Linked DNA regions of Amorphoplanes digitatis. The protein of the gene in region 2 interacts with the protein of the main gene of each other region in a pairwise test. Links are inferred from orthologs where the notes say so. Each region holds a gene or a part of one and is shown on either strand. Other genes may lie near its edges. The genes, in order: rsfS and BJ971_RS07860.

Region 1 (8,255 bases), 5.7 Mb from region 2 along the record:
GAGCACGGCGCCGACCCCAAAACGTTCGGTACCCGGGGAGTCGTCGGCAAAGGGCCCGGCATCGGATGAGCCGGCCACATAGTGTCCGGCACCCGAAGAGCCAGCCTCATGAAATTCGGCACCCGAAGAGTCAGCCCCATAAAGTTCGGCACCCGTAAAGCCAGCCCCATGAAATTCGGCACCCGAAGAGTCAGCCGCAAAGGGCTCGGCGTCCGGGATGCCGGCCTCGAAGCGCCCGGCTCCCGCCGGATCGGGTCGGGCGGAATCGGGCCCGAAGAGGGCTGGCGGACGGATCGGGCGTCGCGCACCGGTCCCAGCCGCCCAGGCCGGCCGATAGGCAAGATCCTCGGCCACCGGCTCGACGGGTCGCCGCGGCGGCGGCGCTTCCTCGCCGGGGCCGGGCTCGAGAGTCACGTCGTCAGGCCAGCCCGGCAACAGATCGTCCCAGGTCAACGGCGGCCCACCCGGCACCGGCCAGCGTGAATCCTCCGCAGACCCTGTCGCCGGCACCCTCAAACCCGAAGAAGCCGGCGCCGGCGAAGCCGGAAATACCGGCACCTGCGAAGCGGGAATGGTCAACGCTTGCGAAACGGGAGAAGTCGGCCCGGGTGAAGCCGAAGAGACCGGCATTTGGGAAGCAGGGGAAGTCGGCACCCACGATGCCGAAGGAACGGGCTCCCGCAACGAGCCCGGCGCCGTCGCCCAGGGTGATCCCGCGGGATACCCCGACGGCGGCCCGCCCCCAGCACCCGAACCCACCACGGCCTCCCCGGCCGATGGCTCCTTCGGCGCCAGGACCGTCCGCAGCCTGGCGCTCACGTCGTCTGGATTCCTCGCCTCAAGCACGGGCCGAAACTAGGCCTACCGGCCGGCGCCTGCCCGCTCCCCTGTGGACAACCCGGCGATGTGGAAAATCCCTACCCCACCCCCGCCTTGTGCTATGAGATAGCCCCGTGACACTCACCGACCTGGCCGACACCATCCGCCGTCTCCGAGCCGCCGGCTGCGTCTTCGCCGAGGACGAGGCCGCCGTGCTCGGCGAGGCCGCCGCCGACCCCCGCCACCTCGACGAGTTGGTCGGCCGCCGGGTCCGGGGCGAGCCCCTGGAACAGGTCGTCGGCTACGCGGACTTCTGCGGCGTCCGGGTCCGCCTGCGCCCCGGCGTCTTCGTTCCCCGCGTCCGCAGCGAACTCCTGGTCCGCACCGCGGCGACCGAGACCGGCCGCGTGGTCGTCGACCTCTGCTGCGGTTCCGGCGCCCTCGGCCTGGCCCTGCGCAGTCAGCGCCCGGACGTCACCCTCTTCGCCGCCGACAACGATCCCGTCGCCGTGGCCTGCGCCCGCGACAACCTGGGCGGCGACGTCTTCGAGGGCGATCTCTTCGAAGCCCTGCCGGCCGAACTCCGCGGGCGGATCGACATCCTGCTGGCCAACGTCCCGTACGTCGCGACCCGGCACATCCCCCTGCTCCCGGCCGAGGCGCGGGAGCACGAGCCGCACCAGGCCCTCGACGGCGGCGACGACGGGCTCGATGTCTTCCGCGCCGTCGTCGCGGGAGCCGCGCGGTGGCTGTCGCCCGGCGGCCTGATGCTCTCCGAGATCAGCGAGGCCCAGACCGGGCCCGCCGTCGCCGCGGTGCGGGCGGCAGGGCTCCGTCCGGACATCGCCGAGGACGACGAGCTCGAAGCCAGGGTCGTCACGGCCCGCCGAACCTGAGTTCCCGAACGGGAGCGCGCCGCGACCAGGCTCAGGTCGAACCCCATCGTTGACCCGGGCACCCCGAATGCGGCCACAACGAAACGGCCCCAGCCTCCGAGGGCCGCCACAACGAAACGCCGCCAGCGATCCGAAGGCCGCCACAACGAAACAGGCCCGCCCCCGAAGGCCTCCGCAGCGAAACCGCTCCGGCGATCCGACCCGACACCGACTCCGTGGAACGGCCGGCTAGCGCCGGTGCACGACCACCCCGGCGACACCGGGGCCTACATGCGCCGCCACCACCGCGCCGATCTCCGTGATGTAGCAGTCCCGCAGCCGATCACCCAGCCTCACCGAGACCACATCCGCCAGCGCCGCCGCCCGATCCCCCGCGCCCAGATGGTGCACCGCGATATCGACCTCGCCCTCCCCAGACGCCTCCACCGCCAGATCGACAAGGCGGGCAAGCGCCCTCCCCGCCGTCCGGACCTTGTCCCGGACGACGATCACCCCGCCGTCCATATGCAGGATCGGCTTGACCGACAGCGCCGTGCCGAGCAGCGCCGACGCCGCCCCGATCCGCCCCCCACGCCTGAGAAACTCCAGCGTGTCCACGTAGAACAGCACACTGACCTGGGCGGAATGATCGACCGCTACCCGCCGTACCGTGTCAAGGTCGGCACCCCGGCTGGCCGCCGTCGCCGCGGCCAGCGCGACGAACCCCAGCCCCATTCCGGTCGTCTGGCTGTCCACGACCTGGACCTGCGGCCCGATCTCGGCCGCCGCCAGCACCGCGGCGTCGTAGGTTCCGGAGATCTGGGACGACAGGTGCACGGAGACGATGCCGTCCGCGCCGCCGTCCAGGAGATCGCGGTACGCGGCCGCGAACTGTTCGGGTGCGGGCCGGGACGTGCTGACCGCGACCCGCCGCTGCCCGAGTGCGTGTGCGACCTCGCCCGGCGAGATCTCCTCACCCTCGAGGCCTTCGACCCCGTTGATGACGACGGTGAGCGGGACGACGGTGAGGTCGTACGTCCCGCTCAGCTCGGACGGCAGGTACGCGGTGGAATCGGTGACGACCGCGACGGGCATGCGGGCACCGTAGCCGATGGTGGGCTAGTTCGCGCGGATAGTGGCGACGACGAACGGCGTGCCCTGCTGGCAGGTCGTCATCATGCCGGGCTGGGCCTCGCCGGTCGCGGTGACCGAGGCGCCGACCTTGGCGACCGATTTGAGCGCGGTGTCCTTGATGATCAGCAGGTGGTCCTCGAGGAGCAGGCAGCCCGGCTCGACCCCGGCCGTGACCGTGCCGGAGATGGTCTTGCTGCCGGCGGGCGGCGGTTTGGTGCTGGACTCTTCGGTGGGGGCGGCGGAAGAGGTGGTGGTGGCGGGGACGGCGGCGGTGTCGTCGGAGGCGCCGTTGGCGCAGCCGGCGAGGGCCACGACGACCAGCAGGGGGATGGCGAGGCGTCGAATAGTCATGATGCCTTGGACGCTACCGGGTGGCCGGATCGTTCCTCGCGGCGGCGATCAAACCGGCGGCGGCGTCGGCCGGTCGGTGAACGGGCCGACGTTGTAGGTGGCGATCTGCCAGCCCCGCTGCGCGTCGTGGGTGAGCTCGACCCAGTGGCAGTTCTGGAGCGCGCGCAGCGTGCGCAGCTGCTCGCGCGGCCAGCCGAGCAGGTGCCCGACCCCCGAGCGCACGGCCGCGCCGTGCGTGGCGACGACGACGGTGCCGCCGGGCTCGACCAGGTCGGCCGCGGCCTGTAGCGCCTCGGCGACCCGCTTGCCCAGGTCGTCGAGGGTCTCCACCTCGCCGCCGATGTCGTCGGCGCCGGCCGTCCAGCGGGCGTACTCCTCCGGCCGGGTCTGGGTGATCTCGGTCATGGTGAGACCTTCCCAGAGACCGAAGTAGCGCTCGCGCAGCCGCCGGTCGTAGGTCACCGACAGGCCGGTCAGCGCGGCCAGCGCGGCGGCGGTGTCGGCGGCCCGGCACAGGTCGCTGGCGACCAGGGCGTCGGGCCGCATCCGGGCGAGCAACTCGGCGGCGTCGACGGCCTGTTGCCGGCCGAGCTCGTTGAGCGGCACGTCGGTCTGGCCCTGAACGCGGTGGCCCGCGTTCCAGTCCGTGTTGCCGTGCCGCCAGACGATGAGCCGAGTGGTCATGCCGCGCCGGAGGAGGCCTCGGCCTCGGCAAGATCGCGGTCGTGGAACTCGATGGTCGGGCAGTCCTTCCAGAGCTTGTCGAGGGCGTAGAACTCGCGCTCCTCGGCGTGCTGGATGTGGATCACGATGTCGATGTAGTCGAGAAGCACCCAGCGTCCCTGCCGCTCGCCCTCACGGCGGGCCGGCTTGGCCTTCTCGGGCAGGCCCAGCAGGGCCTCCTCGATGGCATCGACGATCGAACCGACCTGACGCTCGTTGGCAGCCGAGGCGATGACGAACGCGTCGGTGATGTAGAGCTGGTCGGCGACGTCGATGAGGACGATGTCCTGCGCCTTCTTGTCGGCCGCGGCCTGCGCGGCGGTCAGCGCGAGCTCGCGGGCACGTTCGGTGACGGGCACCGGTCTCCCCTCGTTCGGTTTCAGAGTTACTAGCCTCTCATACGGGTATGACATCTCTACCCAGATGAATGGGCCTAAACCGGTCCTTCGGTACGATATAGGCCACGCTTTGCGATGTACTGCACCACACCATCGGGTACGAGGTACCAGACCGGCAGCCCGTCGGCGACCCGCGCGCGGCAGGCGCTCGACGAGATCGCCATCGCGGGCACCTCGACAAGCGTCACGGAATCGGCGGGCAGATGATCGTCGGAGAGCTCGAAACCGGGCCGGGTGACCCCGACGAAGTGCGCCAGCGAGAGCATCTCGAGCGCATCCTTCCACGACAGGATCTTCGCGAGCGCGTCCGCGCCGGTGATGAAGAAGAGGTCGGCCGTGCTGCCGAAGATCGCGTGCAGGTCGCGCAGGGTGTCGACGGTGTATGTCGGGCCGTCCCGGTCGACGTCGGCCCGGCTGACCTGGAAGTGCGGATTCGACGCGGTCGCGATCACCGTCATCAGGTAGCGGTCCTCGGCCGGGCTGACCTTGCCCTTCTGCCAGGGCTGGCCGGTCGGCACGAACACGACCTCGTCCAGGCCGAAGCGGCTCTGCACCTCGCTCGCCGCCACCAGGTGACCGTGGTGGATCGGGTCGAAGGTGCCGCCCATGATGCCGATCCGGCGCCGTTTCCGCACCGGCGAATCCTAGGGCACGTCTGGAGGATCATGGCGCCGCGAGGCGAAACCTGGACCTCGGCTCGGCGACGCCATGATCCTCCAGACGTGCCCTGGATCAGCCGTCGAGCCGGCGGCGGACCGCGCAGAGCAGATCCGCGGCCGTGAACGGCTTCTCCAGCAGCGCGACTCCCGGGTCCAGCGTGCCCTGCGAGGCCAGCACCGGCTGGGCGTACCCGGACATGTACAGCACGCGGGTGTCCGGGCGTACGTGTGTCAGGCGCTCGGCCAGCTCCTTGCCCAGCATCCCGGGCATCACCACGTCGCTGACCAGCAGATCTATCGCCCCCTCGTGCAGGGACGCCAGTTCGAGGGCCTCGGCGCCGCCCTCGGCCGACAGGACCTGGTAGCCCGCGCCGGACAGGATTCGGCCGGCCACGTCGCGCAGCGCCGCCTCGTCCTCGACCACGAGCAGCGTCTCACCGTGCCCGGCGGTCAGCACCGGCTCGGCGGCGGGCACGACCTCCTGCTCGCCGGCACCGGCGGGCAGCAGCACGGTCACCGTGGTGCCCAGGACCGGCTCCGAGGTCAGGCTGACGGCGCCGCCGGCCTGCGTGACGATCCCGTACGCGGTGGCCAGGCCCAGCCCGGTGCCCTCGCCGCTGGCCTTGGTGGTGAAGAACGGCTCGAACGCGCGCGCGACGACGTCGGGTGCCATGCCGCAGCCGGAGTCGGAGACGCGTATCCGGACGTAGTCACCCGGCGCGAGGTCGGGATGCTCGCCGACCTCCAGGCGCGCACCGGCGGTGTCGATCACCAGCTGGCCGCCCTCGGGCATCGCGTCCCGGGCGTTGGACGCCAGGCTGGTCAGCAGCTGCTCCAACTGGCCGGGGTCGCAGGTCACCGGCGGCAGCGACTCCGCCGTACGGATGATGAGGGCGACCCGGTCGCCGATCAGGTCGCGCAGCGTCTCCTCGGCGTCGGTGATGACGGCGTTGAGGTCGAGGACCTGTGGCCGGGCGACGTCCCGGCGGGCGAACTTGAGCAGCTGGTGCGTCAGGTCCGTGCCCCGCTCGCCGGCCCGGATGACCTGGCGGGCGTCGGCGGCGATGGTCTTGAGATCGGGCTGCGGCGCCTCGGCCTCCTCGATCACGAAGTTCGCGTAGTTCACGATCACGCCGAGCATGTTGTTGAAGTCGTGCGCGATGCCGCCGGCCAGCTGGCCGAGCGCCTCGAGCCGCTGGTTACGGTGCTCCTGCACCTCGCTGCGCTGGTGTTCCGCCTCGGCCTGGAGCCGGTGCCGCTCGGTCATGTCCCGGACCACGGCGATCGTCCTCCGGCCCTCCGGCCCCTGCACCCGCGAGAGCGAAGCCTCGGTGGGGAAGATCGCGCCGTCGCGCCGTCGCGCTTGCAGGGCGACGGTTCCGATGAAGCCGATACCGCCCGTGAGCCCGTCGGCGGCGCGACGCAGCCCGGCCAGCGACGGTACCTCGTTGATGTCCCCGAGCAGCATGGTGGCGCGCTGACCGAGCAGTTCACCGCGGCGCCAGCCGAAGACCTCCTCGGCGCGGTCGTTGACGAGGACGATCACGCCCTCGTCCATCACCAGGATCGCGTCCGGCGCAGCTTGCAGCAGGCCGCTGGACAGCTCCTCGGACCACTCCACCGACCTCACCCCCGTACGCCGAGGCTAACCTCTCGAACGGGGGATACAGGGCAAATCATCTATCCTCGGGCACGCAGCGCACGACGTACGTCATCGTCGCCATCGGTCACCACGCGACGCAGGATGGCCGACAGGTCCGGCGAGGCCAGCAGGTCCGCGGCGAGCCGCCGGGTCTCCGGCGTCACGACCAGCGACGGATACGCCAGCGCGGCGACCCGCTCCCCGCTCATTCCGGTACGCCGGCTCAGCATCCCGGGCATCTCGGCGAAGTACCTCTCCACGTACGGGGTGACGAGGTCGAGCTGCTCGGGCTGCCAGAAGCCGTGCGCCGTCGCCTCCAGGATCCGGTTCGAGGAGGCCGTGTCGTTGATGATCAACTCCCAGGCGCGGGCCTTGGCGCCGGCGTCGGGCAGCGCCGCCCGGCACCGGGCCGCCTGCTGCTCGCCGGCCGCGCTGCGGTCCGCCGCCAGCGTCGCCTCGATGTCGTCCGGCCCCGCCGCGCCCAGCACCACCAGCCGGTAGAGGATCAGCCAGCGCAGGTCGTCGTCGACGCTGACGCCCTCGGGCACGCCCTCGCCGTCGAGCCAGCCGCGCAGCCGCGCGGTGTCGATGCTCGCCCCGATCAGGCCGCGCACGCCGGCCAGCCGGCGCGAGCTGCCGGGCTCCGCGGCGGTCAGCAGCCGCTCGCTCGCCTGCGCGAGCAGCTCCAGCGCGGCGGGCCTGGTCTCCGGCGTCGGGTAGCGGTCGACGAGCGCGGAGGTCATCCGCAGCACGTCCTCGACCAGGACCACCTCGCGCTCGACCGGCAGCGCCGCCAGGACCAGGGTGACCAGCTCGGCGACCGGCCGCTCGCCGTCCTCGACCGCGTCCAGCGTCGCGCTCCAGAGCAGCGCGCGGGTCAGCGAGTCGTCGAGCATCGGCAGGATCAGCGGCACGGCTTCGACGGACGCGTCGTCGAGCCGGATCTTGGCGTAGGTCAGGTCGCCGTCGTTGACCAGCAGCAGATCGGCCGCGGGCTCGCCGGTCAGTTCCGGCAGCCGGGTACGGCCGCCGTCGACGGCCGGGTCGAGGTCGACCTCGAGCAGCCTGCGGCGCGCCACCGTGCCGTCCGGTGCCCGGTCGTACAGGCCGACGCCGATCCGGTGCGGGCGCAGGGTCGGATACCGCTCCGGGGCGGTCTGCACGACCGTGACCTCCGCGTACCGGTCCTCGGCGTCTCGGCGCACCTCGGCGCGCAGCGTGTTGATCTGCGCCCGGCGCAGCCACACGTCCGCCCAGGCTGTCAGGTCCCGGCCACTCGCCTTCTGCACGACGGCGAGCAGGTCGGCGAGGGTGGCGTTGCCGTACGCGTGCGCCGCGAAGTGCTCGTTGAGCCCGGCCAGGAACGCCTCCTCGCCGACCCAGGCGACCAGCTGGCGCAGCACCGCCGCGCCCTTGGCGTACGAGATGCCGTCGAAGTTGAGCAGGGCGAGCGCGGTGTCGCCGACCTCGGTCGGCGCCACCGGGTGGGTGGACGGGCGCTGGTCGGCGCGCATGCCCCAGGCCTTGCGGTGCATCGCGAACGTGGTCCACGTCTCGGTGAACCGGGTGGCCTCGGCGGCGATCCGGGTGCCGAGGTACTCGGCGAACGACTCGTTCAGCCAGAGGTCGTCCCACCAGGCCATGGTGACCAGGT
Region 2 (8,207 bases):
TTCCGGCAGGAACTCCCCGCGCTCGCTCAACTGCCGCCGAGCGCCTCGAGACGTGTCCCCTGGCCGTCCGCCGGGATCGCCCGGATACGACTGCCGAAGCCTGGCGGTCACTGCTGTTGGCGGGCCGCGAAGGCCATCAGGTCGCGGCGTTCGATGGCCGCCGCCATCAGGTCCGGGAACGCGTCCGGCGTGCACGCGAAGGCCGGCACGCCCAGGGCCGCCAGCGCCGCCGCGTTCTCGTGGTCGTAGGCCGGCGCACCCTCGTCCGAGAGCGCCAGCAGCACCACCACCTGGACACCGGCCGCCGTCATCTCCGCGACCCGGCGCAGCATCTGCTCGCGGACGCCGCCCTCGTAGAGGTCGCTGATCAGCACGAAGATGCTGTCCCGCGGCCGCGTGATCAGTTGCCGGCTGTAGCCGATCGCCCGGTTGATGTCCGTCCCGCCGCCGAGCTGCGTGCCGAACAGGACCTCGACCGGGTCGCTCAGCTGGTCGGTCAGGTCGACCACCGCGGTGTCGAAGACCACGAGCGACGTGCGCAGCGAGCGCATCGACGCCAGCACCGCCGCGAACACCCCGGAGAACACCACCGACGCGGCCATCGAGCCGGACTGGTCGACGCAGAGCACCACGTCGCGCTGGATCGCGGTGGCGCGGCGGCCGTAGCCGACCAGGCGTTCCGGGATCACCGTGCGGTGTTCCGGCTGGTAGTGCTTCAGGTTCGCGCGGATGGTCCGGTCCCAGTCGATGTCGGCGTGCCGGGGCCGGTTGATGCGTGCCGCCCGGTTCAGGGCGCCGCTCACCGCCGCCCGGGTGTGCTGGGAGATGCGTTGCTCCAGCTCGGCGACGACCTTGCGGACCACCTGCCGTGCCGCGTCCTTGGTCCGCTCCGGCATCACCGCGTTCAGCGAGAGCAACGTCCCGACCAGGTGCACGTCCGGCTCGACGGCGTCCAGCATCTCCGGCTCCAGCAGCAGCCGGGTCAGGTCGAGGCGCTCGATCGCGTCCGCCTGCATCACCTGCACGACCGTGCTGGGGAAGTACTCCCGGATGTCGCCCAGCCACCGCGCCACCTTCGGCGCGGACCCACCGAGGCCGGCGGACCGCGACGTGCCGGCCCCCTCGCTGTCACCACCCGCGTCGTAGAGAGCGGCCAGCGCCGCGTCCATCGCGGAATCGCGCCCCTGCGCCGTGCCCAGGGACTCCTGCGCCGGACCACCCAGCACAAGCCGCCACCGGCGCAGACGCTCCCGCCGCGCCGGATCCTCATCGTCCGTCATCTGATCTCCCGGCCTAGTGGCGCGCTGAGGGTCGGCAGTGGGGGTGGCTGGCGGCGTGGGCGTTGTGCCGGTTCGTCGTTGTGGGTCATCTGATCTCCCGGCCCAGCAGCGCGCTCAGCGTCGGCAGGGCGAGGGCCGCCCTCTCGTGGTCCAGCACCAGCGGCTCGGCGGCCGCCCGCCCGCCGGCGCCCGAGCCCGCGATGCGTTCGCCGATCGCGCGTCGTTCGCCGGCGGCGAACCCGCCGAACGTGCGGCGCAGCAACGGCAGGACGTCGTCGAACGCCTCCGCCGGGATGTCGGCGACCCAGCCGTCGAGCAGGTCCAGCAGCGTGTCGTCGTGCACGAGCAGCAGACCGCCGCCGCCCAGGAAGCCCTCGACCCAGGCGGCGCCGTGCGCGGGCGGCGTGCCGACGGTCAACGGCAGCCGCAGCCGCCGCAGCACCTCCGCGATGCCGAGGCGGCCGGCGTCGAGCAGCAGGCGGGTCAGCCGGCCGGCGAGCAGGCCGTGCAGGTCGGCGCGCTGCGAGACGGAGGACAGCGTGGTCAGCCAGCGCTCCCGCAGCTCGTCGTCGTCCAGCAGGGCGACGGCGGAATGCACGCCGTCGACGCGCTCGCGCAGCTGCTCGGCGGCCTCGTCGGAGAGCGAACCGGCGGCGGCCGGCAGCCCGGCGCAGACGCGGGCGAGCAGGCTCGCCGTCACGGTGGACAGGCCGGCGAGGTCGGTGCGGCGGACGTCGCCGTAGCGCAGGGTGCGTGCCAGCGCGGGGATCGCCGCCATCAGGTGGCCGATGTCCGAGTCGAGCGCGGCCCGGGTGTCGAGGGCGGCGAGCACGGGCGGGTACGCGCCGGCCAGGTCGGCCAGCAGGCACACCTCGACCAGCTCGGTCACGTCGGCGAGCGTGGCCGCCTTGCGGGCGGCGTCGATCACCTTGGTGGTCGCCGCGACGGCGACGGTCGTGCCCCACATGCTGCCCTCGACCAGCTGAACGGCGAACTCCGGCTGCCAGCGCAGCCGCCACTGCTCGCGGAACGTGCCGGTGCCGCGCCGGGCCGTCTCCGCCTCGCCCCACGGCACCCCGATGGCGCGCAGCCGGTGCAGCAGCCGGCTGCGGGACAGGTCGATGTCGCGGCGCAGGTCCAACTCGAGCTCGCGTTCCAGCGCCTCCGGCTTGAGCCGCACGGTGCGCTGCTGCGCCGCGAGATCCTTGGCCAGCGGCACGGCCGGCATGTCGTCGGGCACGCCGCCGAGCCGCTCGCCGACGACGAGGCGCCGGTCGATCAGCTCAAGGCGCAGCGGCTCGCCGTCGCACATGACGGCCTCGGCCGCCTCGGTCACCTCGGCGAGCCCCGCGAGTGGCCGCCCGCGCACGACCGCGAGCGCCTCGGCGAGCCGGGTGGCCTCGATGACGTGCGCCGACGAGGTGGGCACGCCCTCGGCGCGCAGCACCCCGGCCGCGTCGACGAGCCACCGCGGCACGACGTCGTCGGTCGTCGTGAACAGGTGGTGATACCAGCCCGGCGACCGCACACCCGCGCCGTAGCCGGACTGTGCCGCCAGCCGCCCGTAGGTCCACGGCACCCAGGTGAAGGCGACCTTGGCCTTCTTCCGCCCCTTGAGCAGCGCGGCATCGTCCTTGGCGGCGACCTTGCGCGCCAGCGCGGGGACGTGCCACGCGCCGCACACGACCGCGATGTTGTCGTGGGTGCGGCGCACCTCGCGCAGCACCGTGCGCATGTAGGCCTCGCGGACGAGGTCCTCGGGGTCCTCAGGCGACGACTCGCGGATGGCGGTCATCGCCTCGGCGATGGCCTCGAACGCGGGCAGCCCCCGGTGCTCGACGACGTCCTCCCACCAGCGCTCGGGATCGTCATATCCGGCGGCAGCGGCGAGCTCCCCGATCGGATCGACCGGCCGCACCCGCACCGGCGCCGTGACACCCCCGTCCTCACCGGGTTCCGTCGGCCCGGGAGTCACCCGCCCCGGCCCACCGCCGCCCTCCGAGACGTCCAACTCGCCCGGACCCGCGCTGCCCAGGTCGCCCGTCACGGCCGGACCGGGGCCGCTCTGGGCAGGTGCGGCGGGGTCGGCGGCAGGGTGCGTGTTCAGGTCGGCTGGGTGTGTGTTGGTGGGCGGGTGCGGCGTGTGGGTGTCGATCGGGCCCGTGTCGGCGGGTGGGGGCGACGGTGTGGCGGGGCGCGGGCCGGCGGTCGGTGGGGTGTCCTGGGTGCGGTCGTCGGTGAGGCGGTAGGAGTAGGGGAGGTCGAAGAAGCGGACCGGCACCCTGTGCTCCACCGCCCAGCGGATTGCCTGCCACTCCGGTGAGAAGACCGCGAACGGCCAGAAGGCCGCGCGGGCGGGGTCGTCCGCCGCGTAGCCCAGCAGCGCCACCGGCGGTTCCAGGCCGGTGTCCGCCGCCCAGCGGACCAGGTCGTCGGCCTCCGGCGGGCCCTCGATCAGCACCATTGCGGGGCGCTGGCGATTCAGCTCCTGGACGACCGCGCGGGCCGAGCCGGGTCCGTGGTGGCGGATGCCGTAGAACTGCTCAGGCATCGCGGGCGGCACGGTAGAAGTCGCGCCAGTCGGTGCGTTCGCGGACGACCGTCTCGAGGTATTCGCGCCAGACCACGCCGTCCGAGGCCGGGTCCTTGACCACGGCGCCGACGATGCCGGCGGCCACATCGGACGGGTGCAGGGTGCCGTCGCCGAAGTGTGCGGCAAGGGCCATGCCGTTGGTGATCACCGAGATCGCCTCGGCGGGGGAGAGCGTGCCGGTCGGCGACTTCAGCTTGGTGCGGCCGTCCTCGGTCAGGCCGGTGCGCAGCTCGCGGAAGATGGTCACCACCCGGCGGATCTCGTCGAGGGCGGCCGGCACCTCGGGCAGGTCGAGCGACTTGCCGAGCTGGGCCACCCGGCGGGACACGATCTCCACCTCGTCGTCGGCCGAGGCCGGGACCGGGAGGACCACCGTGTTGAACCGGCGGCGCAGCGCGCTGGAGAGCTCGTTGACGCCGCGGTCGCGGTCGTTGGCGGTGGCGATCAGGTTGAAGCCGCGCTGGGCCTGCACCTCCGTGTTGAGCTCCGGCACCGGCAGGGTCTTCTCCGAGAGCACGGTGATCAGCGCGTCCTGCACGTCGGACGGGACGCGGGTCAGCTCCTCCATCCGGGCGATCGCGCCGGTCCGCATGGCGCGCATGATCGGGCTGGGCACCAGGGCCGCCTCGGACGGGCCGTCCGCGAGCAGGCGGGCGTAGTTCCACCCGTAGCGGATCGCCTCCTCTGCCGTGCCGGCGGTGCCCTGCACCAGCAGGGTCGAGTCGCCCGAGATCGCGGCCGCGAGGTGCTCGGAGACCCAGGTCTTGGCCGTGCCGGGCACGCCGAGCAGGAGCAGCGCCCGGTCGGTGACCAACGTGGACACCGCGACCTCCATGAGCCGCCGAGGGCCGACATACTTCGGGGTGATCTTGGCGCCGTCGCCCAGGAGGTAGGTCACCACCGCGTGCGGGGACAGCCGCCAGCCCGGCGGTCGCGGCCGGTCGTCGGTCGCGGCGAGCAGCGCGAGCTCCTCGGCATACTGATCCTCGGCGTGCGGTCGCAGTGCGGTCACTCGAACTCCTGTCTGTCCCACGGCCCGGCTGCCCGGCCCGCCGGCGCTGCTATGACTGGCACGTTACTAAGCACCTCCGACAAGAACCGGTCAGGTGCGCGAGCCGGGCTCCACCTCGGATTCCGGCGGCCGCAGCTCCCGGAGCATCTCGTGGCGGAAGGCGAGGATCCGGGCCAGCTCGGCGACCGGCCGCACCCGGGACGGGTCGGCCGGCTGCTGATCGAGCTGCTCGGCCAGCCGGGCGACCTGCGCCGCGTAGCCGGGCGGCATCGCCATCGCCGCGGCCCGGCACAGCTCGGCGAGCTGCCAGCTGTGCTTGTCCGCACGCACCCGGTGCGCGATGGTCTCCACCACCGCGACGGCGAGCTCGTCCGGCCAGGCGCCCGGGTGCACGGCAAGCAGCCGGTGCGCGAGATGGTCCTCGCGTCGCAGGAAGTCGGCGGCGATGCGGGCCAGGTCGGCCGGCGGCAGCAGCAGGTGCAGGTCCCATCGGACGGCCTCGCGCAGCCCGGTCGCGCTTCCCCGGGTGTCGTTGTCGACGAGCGCGGCCGCCCAGGCGGAGTCGGCCTGCATGATCGCCGCCTTGGCCCAGCCGTGCAGCAGCGGCGTCTCCCAGTCGTGCCCGCGGGCCAGGTCGACGACCGCGGCCGGGGAGCGCCCGAATGCGTCGGTCCAGATGGTCAGGGGCGTGCCGGCGACGACCTCCTCGAGCAGCCAGGCCTGCACCCCGGTGCCGTGCGCGGGCTGTGCGCCGACGCCGTCGCGCCGCAGCTCGGTCGTCAGCTCAGCGGGCGGGCCGACGACGAGCCGGTCGCGCCCGAGTGTGCGGCGCTCGAGGCGCACCGCCGCCGTCGCCCGGGTGGTCATCCGCCGGCCGAGCGACGATCCCGGCAGCCGCCGCAGCAGGTCGAGGGCGGCCTCGCGGACACCCTTGCGCCGGTCGTCGAGTGCACGGTCGAGGAAGGCGTCGTCGGCGAGGGACAGCCCGGTGCCGATCGCGTCGACGAACCGAGTGCGGTCCTCGGGCGTCTCGGTCTGCCAGGTGCTCTCCAGCAGGGCGAGCGCGGCGGCCGGGTCGGTGCCGCGCAGCCGGGTGAGGTGGGCCAGGCGTTCGCCGCCGGTGCCGGTCTCCCACACCTGCGGATCCGACGGCGTGGCGGCGCCGGGCGCCTCGTCGCGCAGCCAGCGCCAGTCGGCGCGCATCGCGGCGAGCCAGTCGCCGCGCCGGCCGGCGACGCGGCCGATCGCGGGCCGGACGGCGCCGTTGCGGCGGCCGGCGTCGAGCAGCGCGGGCAGCGACTCGGGCGGGACGAACCCGCCGTGCCGGGCGGCCGCGGTCAGCCACTGTGCGAGCAGCTCCTGCGCCTGCTGGGCGCCGCCGGGCGCGCCGCCGTCGGTCAGCAACCGCCGAAGCCGGGCCCCGGCCGCGGCGGGCAGCGGCGGGCCGGTCTCGGCGGGCGCGGACGGGACCGGCGCGTGGCCGGACGACGGCGTGACGCCCGCCCGCCGATAGGTCAGCGCGGTCGCGGCCGCCTCCAACAGATCGGCGGCCGGAGCACCGGCCGGTGCCAGGCTCAGGACCCGGTCGCCGACGTGCAACCCCGGTGATGTCCACGGCCGCCGGGCGGTGCCGACGAGGGCCGCCGCCAGCAGGTCGGCCGGCAGCTCCGGCCCGCGCCCGCCCCCGCCGCCGGGCGCCGGCGGTGGCGCCGGCACATAGTTGCCGTCGACCCACGCGGCCAGCGGCCGCAGCCCCGACGGCGACCACTCGCCCGCGACGGTCGCGGGCGACCCGCCGGCGGCGGCCAGCAGCCACCATGGCTCGCGGTGCCCCGGCGCCAGCGGCAGGGACTCCCCGGCGGCGTCGACGAGGAACCCGTCGGCGCCCGGCACCACGTCCGCCAGCAGCACCGGCGCGTCGTGACGCCAGGGCTCGGCGGCCAGCGTCGACGACCAGCCGGCCAGCGCCGCCCGCAGGCCGGCGGCCGGTGCCGGTGCGGTCAGCGGCCGGGGCGTGCCGAACTGCTCCTTCACCAGCGCCCGCAGCGGCGCGGCGCCGGGGTAGAAGCAGAGCGCCGCCTCGATCGCCGTGCCCGGCACCACCTCGGCCGCCGGCGACTGCCCGGGCGCCGCGAACGACAGCAGCAGCGCGAACCGTCCACTGCCGACGCCGAGCAGCCAGGTCCGCCGGGTCGTGATGGCGCCCTCCTCGCTGTCGATCTGCCCCAGCACCTGCCACAGGTCCCGGACCTCGGCGGTGGCGAGCACGTCCTGGTTGGCCACCGGGAACCCGATCCGGGACCGGACCGTGGCGGCCAGCGCCGGCGGCAGCGCGCCGAGCCGCTCATGACCCGCGACCAGCAGCCGGAGCAGCGCGAGCTCGCCGAGCAGCCGGTCGGCCCAGTGCGGCCCGATGCCCGCGACCCCGCCCAGCCGGCGCACCGCGGAGGCGGCGGCGGGCGCCTGCGCGTCGACGAGACGGGCGGCCATCGCCTCGTAGGGCCGGCGCCCCGCCTGCTCCGCGCCGGCCAGGCCCTGCTGCACCTGGTCGTCGAGCCACCGCCGCAGCTCGGCCATGCCGGCCGCGACCCGGTCCGCCCGCTGCCGGGCGCGTTTCTCGGCGGCGGCCGGGTCCACCGTCCCGGCGCCCCGGGCCGGCGCCGCCGTCGCGCGGGCCGCGCGGGCCGCCTGCCACTCGCCGGCGAACGCGGGCGCTGGCGCCTCGACCGGGCCGCCGCCGGCCCAGTAGAGCAGCAGGCCGAGCGCGTGCTTGCAGGGGAACTTCCGGCTCGGGCACGAGCATCGGTAAGCCGGCCCGGCCAGGTCGACGCAGACCTGGTACGGCTTCTGCCCGCTGCCCTTGCAGAGACCCCACAGGACCTCATCGAGCAGGCCGGCCTCCAGCCACTGATTGACGCCGCGGGCACCCTTCAGCGAACTCGCGTCGGGGGCCAGGGCGTCGATCTGTGCGGTGGACCATAGTTCAACGGGCACCGGAGCACTGTAGAAGCCGGGTACGACGTTCCGCGCCCGCGAGCGGCGGGAGAATGCGTACATGAAGGTCATCATCTTCGGTGCGACCGGCATGGTCGGCCAGGGCGCCCTGCGTGAGAGCCTGCTCGCGGACGATGTCGAGCAGGTGCTCACCGTGGTGCGCCGGCCGGCCGGGGTGCGGCATCCCAAACTCCGGGAACTCGTCTGGGCGGACTTCGCCGACCTCGGCGGCATCGAGGACGAGCTGCGCGGCTACGACGCCTGCTTCTACTGCCTCGGCGTCTCGTCGGTCGGGCTCAGCGAGGCGGAGTACACCCGCATCTCGTAC

Evidence for each region.
Region 1: the proteins of BJ971_RS07860 (region 2) and rsfS interact in binary tests that used the Escherichia coli proteins (3 or more experiments, as listed by UniProt). The link is inferred for Amorphoplanes digitatis from one-to-one orthologs.

What each region holds. Positions count from the first base shown.
Region 1 is NZ_JACHNH010000001.1:7,370,967-7,379,221, forward strand. What follows is about bases 2,561-5,404. They hold rsfS (ribosome silencing factor), read right to left. Parts: upstream 4,262-5,404; coding sequence 3,860-4,261; downstream 2,561-3,859. Other genes in these bases: BJ971_RS32325 (DegV family protein), read right to left, coding at 2,561-2,789; BJ971_RS32330 (hypothetical protein), read right to left, coding at 2,814-3,179; BJ971_RS32335 (histidine phosphatase family protein), read right to left, coding at 3,228-3,863; nadD (nicotinate-nucleotide adenylyltransferase), read right to left, coding at 4,336-4,935; BJ971_RS32350 (hybrid sensor histidine kinase/response regulator), read right to left, coding at 5,033-5,404. In the rest of the region: BJ971_RS32310 (ComEA family DNA-binding protein), read right to left, coding at 1-78; BJ971_RS32315 (hypothetical protein), read right to left, coding at 419-658; BJ971_RS32320 (putative protein N(5)-glutamine methyltransferase), read left to right, coding at 954-1,715; more of BJ971_RS32325, read right to left, coding at 1,944-2,560; more of BJ971_RS32350, read right to left, coding at 5,405-6,580; pepN (aminopeptidase N), read right to left, coding at 6,640-8,255. UniProt on the Escherichia coli protein: Functions as a ribosomal silencing factor. Interacts with ribosomal protein uL14 (rplN), blocking formation of intersubunit bridge B8.
Region 2 is NZ_JACHNH010000001.1:1,716,609-1,724,815, forward strand. The notes cover bases 2,855-5,650. They hold BJ971_RS07860 (ATP-binding protein), read right to left. Parts: upstream 4,886-5,650; coding sequence 3,824-4,885; downstream 2,855-3,823. Other genes in these bases: BJ971_RS07855 (DUF5682 family protein), read right to left, coding at 2,855-3,831; BJ971_RS07865 (SWIM zinc finger family protein), read right to left, coding at 4,976-5,650. Also shown: BJ971_RS07850 (VWA domain-containing protein), read right to left, coding at 108-1,280; more of BJ971_RS07855, read right to left, coding at 1,366-2,854; more of BJ971_RS07865, read right to left, coding at 5,651-7,879; BJ971_RS40970 (NAD-dependent epimerase/dehydratase family protein), read left to right, coding at 7,941-8,207.